DNA from 3 places in the Vibrio porteresiae DSM 19223 genome. Region 3 is predicted to be linked to each of the others. Evidence: predicted binding sites of a transcription regulator. Region 3 holds the regulator's gene; each other region holds the start of a gene.
The links. Region 3 encodes PurR, which represses purine synthesis genes. Its sites were predicted from a motif close to TNANGNAAACGTTTNCNTNA; they were not measured.

Region 1 (2,275 bases), 1.6 Mb from region 3:
TCGTACCAAACATCACGATGGTAGCCCCACCAAGCACGGGCTCTGGAATCATTTGTACAAAGCTAGCCACACCAGGGAATAGACCAAGCAATACCAACATGCCAGAAATAAAGTAACCCACATAGCGACTTGCTACGCCGGTCAGCATGATAATGCCGTTATTTTGGCTGAAGGTTGAGTTCGGGAAGCTGTTAAAAAATGCCGCTAAAGCTGAGTTAAAACCATCTGCCAATACGCCGCCTTTTAGGCGTTTCATGTAGATTGGGCCTTTTACTGGTTCACCGGATACTTCTGATGTCGCAGTGATATCACCAATCGCTTCAAGTGCTGTAATAAAGAAAATCAATACAAGAGGAATGAATAGAGACCAGTCAAAGTGCAGGCCAAACTGCATTGGAATTGGCATTGCAAACCAAGAGCCAGTTTGTGGTTTTTCCATGTTAACCATGCCTAGGAAATAGGCCAATACATAACCTGCCAACATCGCAATCACAATCGAAGAGACGCGAATATAAGGGTTACGAGAGCGGTTTAAAATAACAATCAGCGCCAACACTGTGCCAGCTAGGGCCATGTTATCTAGGCTGCCAAATGTGTGGCTAGCCATCGCAGAATAACCGCCGCCCATAGAGACTAGACCCACTTGAATTAGAGTCAGACCAATCAGCGTTACCACAATACCAGAGACCAGTGGGGTGATAATGCGTTGTGCGAATTCCAATACGCGTGATAGCAAAATTTCAGCGAGAGAGGCAACCAAAATAGTACCGAAAATGGATGCCATCATCGTTGGGATATCAGCACCGCCAGCCTTTAGAGATAAACCTGCACCAATAATTGGACCTAAGAAGTTAAAGCTGGTGCCTTGGATGGAAAGTAGGCCAGAACCGATAGGACCAATGGTACGAATTTGAATAAAGGAAGAAACACCTGAAGCAAATAGCGACATGCTGATGATGGTGTTGGTTTGATCTGCAGGCACTCCCAACGTCTGACAAATGATCAGTGATGGGGTGATAACTGCGACAAACATCGCCAATAAGTGCTGAATAGCCGCGAAAAGAGTTTGCGGTAGTGGTGGGCGATCATTGAGTTGGTAAACCAAATCAGACTTACGCGCAGTGTTCTTGGTTGTCATAATGAGTTCCTAATATTCAAATATCTGGCTTTTTCGACGCTGAATGGGCTGAAAAAGTGGAGCAGGCATTTATCTGTGATTGCTGTTATTCAGATTCTGCTCAGGATCGTGTGTTCGATGTATTGATCTTAATGATCAAAACCTCAAAATCAGGCGGGCGATTATAGAGTGTTCAGGGTAAAAAGCAAACGTTTGCGAGTGGTGAAACCGAAATTTCTTGACCGATTAGACAAGAGAATTTTGTTTAAGAAATAAACAGTACTGACGTTGTTAGTCAGTGTATCGGGAAAATCTTTTTAATTTGATTGAGTTAGGGAAAATTTGTCGTGTTCTGGGCTTAAACCACCCAGAACAGACGAGAGGTTCTTGCTTAGGCGTTGGAGTAGCGGTCGCGATTACTCATCCAGCGATCGATAATGGCTTGAGCGTTATCCGGATAATGAGTGAAGATATGGCGTGATATACGCTGAACTTCGGGAACTAGGCGTTGATCGCGCACCAAATCAGCGATTTTGAAATCGGCTAAGCCAGTTTGTTTGGTTCCGAGTAGCTCACCCGGTCCACGAATTTCGAGATCCCGTTGAGCGATGATGAATCCATCATTACTTTCTCTTAGTACGCCGAGACGTTTTTGGGCGGTTTTAGAAAGAGGTGCGTGATAGAGCAATACACAGTGGCTAGCGACTGAACCACGACCAACGCGGCCACGTAACTGGTGTAATTGAGCCAAGCCAAGACGCTCTGGGTTTTCGATGATCATTAAGCTCGCATTGGGTACATCCACGCCAACTTCGATAACGGTGGTGGCAACCAACAAGTGCAGCTCATTGGCTTTAAAGGCACGCATCACTTCCTGCTTTTCAGCAGCTTTCATACGCCCATGCACCAAACCGATTTTGACATCAGGCAGTGTAGTTTGAAGTTCTTGAGCAATGTCTGCTGCGGCTTGCGCTTCAAGTACTTCCGATTCATCAATCAAGGTACACACCCAATAGGCTTGTTTCCCCTCGGTAAGGCAGGCATGACGCACGCGGTCGATAATATCTTGGCGTTTGGTGTCAGGAATCGCGACCGTTTGAATCGGGGTTCGACCGGGTGGCAATTCGTCGATAATCGATGTTTCTAGATCGGCGTAAG
Region 2 (2,275 bases), 1.4 Mb from region 3:
AGCATCAATGGCAGTTGATAGGCTCAAAACACCATTTACATGAATGTTTTCTGCAAGAGGATAAACAGCGACTTCACCAGAAGCGCTACGAGCGCCCACGAGTGAAACTTCACGATCAAATGCTACAAACTGTTCTGCAACAATGGCTTGTTGAGCTGAGCCATTGAGACACTCTTGCATCTCTTGCCAAATGGTATCCACTTGCGTGGAATCTTTAAGACGCCATTGTCCTTTACCATCATAGCCACCAAGAGCGCTCTTCAATACCATTGGAATGCCAACGTGTTGAATTGCAGCATCAAAATCGGCACGATTATTAATGACGTAATAGGTAGCGTTTTTCACGCCAGAGTTATCTAGCAGAGCTTTTTCAAGACGGCGGTCGCCACCGGCTTTGATCGCATCAGTACTTGGGAGGAACTTGCCACTCTTGTCGCAGATAGCGAGAATGTCGTGTGGAATGTGCTCAAATTCAGCGGTAATCACGTCAGCCGCTGCAATAGCTTGATCAAGAGTTTGGTCAATCACCGCTTGCGTGAGCGGATGAACAACTCGATCGGTTGTCACATCATACGCAGACATAGTGATATTCAATGGTGCTCCTGCAAGAGACATCATTCGTGCTAATTGACCTGAACCTAGTACCAATACGTGCATTGCTTATTCCTCTTCAGGATTTGGGTTGGCTAAGACAGTTTCTGTTTGTTCTGCGCGAAACGCTTCCACTTTAGCCATGACTTCTTCATCGTGAGTACCAATGATTTGTGCCGCTAGAATACCAGCATTCGCTGCACCTGCTTCACCGATCGCTAGTGTGCCAACAGCAATACCTTTTGGCATCTGTACGATAGAAAGAAGTGAATCGATTCCTTTCAGTGCACGCGATTGAACTGGAACACCAAGAACAGGAAGACTGGTGAATGCTGCGGTCATCCCTGGTAGATGCGCAGCACCGCCAGCACCAGCGATGATGACTTTCAAACCGCGTTCTTTTGCGCTGGTGGCATAGTCTGCAAGAAGTTGAGGAGTTCGGTGTGCTGAAACAACTTTGGTTTCATAGGCAATACCAAACTTATCTAACATGTCAGCGGCTAATTTCATTGTTGGCCAGTCTGATTTAGACCCCATGATAATTCCAACTTTCATCTCCAACTCCTTCAAGCATTAAATTATTTAGTGAGCATTCGGGGCGCATTATACGGGGTTTTTTATTGCAAGCAAACGTTTGCGCTAGCTGTTGTGTTCCACTGGTATTTTTCGCAATGGCAATTTGGTTTAGGTGATTAAACGGATAATTTGTACACTAGGGAAATTACAGAATATTGATCAGCGTAGGACGTTGTGGTGAATAACTTTGAATTAGCAGTACAAGCACTTCAAGCAGGAGAAGTGCTGGCTTATCCAACGGAAGGTGTGTTTGGTGTTGGGTGTGATCCTGACAATGTGGCGGCAGTGGAAAAATTGCTCGCACTAAAGCAGCGTCCCGTGGAGAAAGGGCTAATTTTAATCGCTGCTACTTATGAACAGTTGCTTCCTTATATAGATGAGAAACAATTGACTGCTGAACAATTAGCCCATGTTAAAGCGAGCTGGCCGGGGCCAGTCACGTGGATCATGCCAGCAAGCTCTCGAGTATCTCATTGGGTCAGTGGTCAATTTGATACCATTGCTGTGCGTGTTACCGATCATCCGTTAGTACAAAAATTGTGTTTGGCTTATGGCAAACCGATTACTTCGACCAGTGCCAATCTTTCTGGTCAGCCACCTTGCATGACTACTGCTGAAGTGATGGAACAGCTAGGTGACAAATTAGTCGCAGTATTGATTGGTGAGACGGGTGGGCGTAACAAGCCAAGCGAAATTCGTGACGCGAAAACATTAAAAGTTATTAGACAGGGCTAAATCCGCACTCAACCGGATACAGTAAAAATAGAAAGTCGCCCTAACGAGGAGAAAGTCATGTCAGTCGTAGACAAAGCAGCCGTAAAACAATTTTTGATGTCATTGCAAGATGATATCTGCCAACAACTGGCTAAGGCAGACGGTGTCGGAGAATTTATTGAAGATGCTTGGCATCGCGAGCCTGGCGAACGTCTTGGTGGTGGCGGTCGTTCGCGGGTACTGCGTGATGGTGAAGTGATTGAGCAAGGTGGCGTGAACTTCTCTCATGTGACTGGGAATGCGATGCCCGCCTCTGCGACGGCTCATCGTCCTGAATTGGCAGGGCGTCGTTTTGAAGCCATGGGGGTGTCATTGGTCATTCATCCCAAAAACC
Region 3 (2,275 bases):
TTTTCATTTCTCAAATATGTAAAAATTTGTCTTCTTTTTTGTCACATTGTTACTCATTTACGGGCGACAAATGAAAATAATATTCATATCTATTAGTGCATTTGGTTATAAATTTAATGGTTTTTATTAATATCAACAAATAACTTAAAGGCGATGATGGTTTGTTGTGGACAGTTAAGAAGACAATAAAAAGCCGACTGAAATACCGCTATGCATTCACTCGCATTTCAAGATGAATGAGTCACTTTACAGCTCATTTTGCACTTGATCTTAGGTCGAAGCTTGCACCAGCTTGGTAACAAAATAGTAAAGCGATTGATATCAAACAAAGATGAATTTTTCATTGCGAGTGGTTCAATACCAGTCTAAAATCTTTGACGCAAACGATAATCTATAGAAATTTTACTTAAACCGCTGTTTTGAAGCGGTTTTTGTGTTTTTACTACTTTTAAGCTTCACTTACATATCGAATCAACACCTGTTGAAGTGGTCAATCACTGTAAATCTTTGTCCTAGTCAGCAGATATCGATGGGAAAAACCAATGGCGACTATAAAAGATGTTGCGCGCATTGCAGGCGTGTCAACCACCACTGTATCACACGTGATTAACAAAACACGTTTTGTAGCCGAAGCAACACAAGCGAAAGTGTTGGCAGCGGTAAAAGAGCTAAACTACGCACCGAGCGCGGTTGCTCGCAGCCTAAAATGCAACACCACACGGACTATTGGTATGTTGGTGACTCAATCAACCAACCAATTTTTCTCTGAAGTCATTGATGGGGTTGAGAGCTACTGTTACCGCCAAGGCTATACACTGATTTTGTGTAATACCGGCGGCATTTATGAAAAACAACGCGACTATGTACGCATGCTTGCTGAAAAGCGTGTCGATGGCATTTTGGTGATGTGCTCAGATATGACTCCTGAGCTAATGGAAATGCTTGAAGGCCATTCTGACATTCCAAAAGTGATCATGGATTGGGGTCTTGAAGATTCGCAAGCCGACACCATTATGGATAACTCTGAAGAAGGCGGTTACATCGCAACGAAACATCTTATCGATAACGGACACAAAGACATTGCTTGTTTGAGCGGTCATTTTTCTAAAATGGCTTGTAAGGAACGCATCATTGGTTTTCGCCGTGCGATGGCCGAAGCTAATCTTCCAGTGAACGAAGATTGGATTCTAGAAGGCAACTTCGAATGTGACACTGCGGTACTTGCAGCAGACAAAATTATTGCGATGGATCACAAACCGACCGCAGTGTTCTGTTTTAACGACACGATGGCGTTGGGTTTAATGAGCCGTTTACAGCAAAAAGGCGTGAAAGTACCCGATGATATTTCTGTCGTAGGTTACGATAACATCGAGCTTTCTGAGTACTTTTCACCACCGCTAACGACGATTCACCAACCCAAACGTCGTGTTGGTAAGAACGCCTTTGAGATCCTATTGGAACGGATCAAAAACAAAGCCCATGATCGTCGCGTTTTTGAGATGCATCCTGAGCTCGTCGCACGAAATACTGTAAAAAAACTTTAAAATCTTAATGTTACATGTTTTCTCACTTTTGATATAAAATCTTATTGATGAAAATGTCGCTTATTAAAGATACAGCGATTTTTTGGACGAATATCACATTAGGCAAAATATTTTGTGATTTATGTTCAAGTTTAAGATTACTCTAGTGAACGAAATGTCACGTACAGGGCAAACCATCTGAAAAGGTGGGACGCAAAGCCTCCGGCCTAAACCCTTAGATGGTATTTTCCGGCTCTGGGTAGGTAGCGGGGTTACCGATGGCAAAAATGCATTTAAGACGTTAACTTCTTACTGACACAATCTTTGCATTCTTTTGCTACATTCTCGGACCTGATTTTGGTGGCGTATTGTTAATACACCGAGACTAAAGGCATGGATAAACCAATATTAAAAGACTCAATGCGTCTGTTTGAAAACTTAGGACGCGTAAAATCTCGTTCAATGTTTGGCGGATTTGGAATTTTCGTTGATGACACAATGTTTGCATTGGTGGTTAACGACAAACTTCACATTCGTGCAGATGACAATTGTTCCGAGAAATACAAGCAGCAAGGCTTAGAACCTTACGTTTATAAAAAACGTGGCTTCCCAGTGGTTACTAAATACTTCGCTCTTCCTGAAAATTTCTGGGATGCCCCAGAAAAAATCTTGAAAGAAGCGAAAGATGCTTTGGTTGTTGCTAAGCAAGAGCGTGAAACTCAAGCTCAAGCAAAACCTAACCGTCTTAAAGA

Region 1: a site for PurR is predicted at 1,319-1,338, ahead of OCV11_RS15565 (uracil-xanthine permease family protein). Genes of this name have one in related genera too.
Region 2: a site for PurR is predicted at 1,214-1,233, ahead of purE (5-(carboxyamino)imidazole ribonucleotide mutase). Genes of this name have one in related genera too.

What each region holds. Positions count from the first base shown of each region.
Region 1 is NZ_AP024895.1:3,402,661-3,404,935, reverse strand. Features, by position in the region: gene OCV11_RS15565 (uracil-xanthine permease family protein) at 1-1,138, opposite strand, end outside; gene recG (ATP-dependent DNA helicase RecG) at 1,509-2,275, opposite strand, start outside.
Region 2 is NZ_AP024895.1:53,860-56,134, forward strand. Features, by position in the region: gene OCV11_RS00270 (5-(carboxyamino)imidazole ribonucleotide synthase) at 1-657, opposite strand, end outside; gene purE (5-(carboxyamino)imidazole ribonucleotide mutase) at 661-1,146, opposite strand; gene OCV11_RS00280 (L-threonylcarbamoyladenylate synthase) at 1,345-1,902, shown strand; gene hemF (oxygen-dependent coproporphyrinogen oxidase) at 1,960-2,275, shown strand, end outside.
Region 3 is NZ_AP024895.1:1,404,355-1,406,629, reverse strand. Features, by position in the region: gene purR (HTH-type transcriptional repressor PurR) at 543-1,544, shown strand; cyclic di-GMP riboswitch class I at 1,702-1,803, shown strand; gene OCV11_RS06495 (TfoX/Sxy family DNA transformation protein) at 1,917-2,275, shown strand, end outside.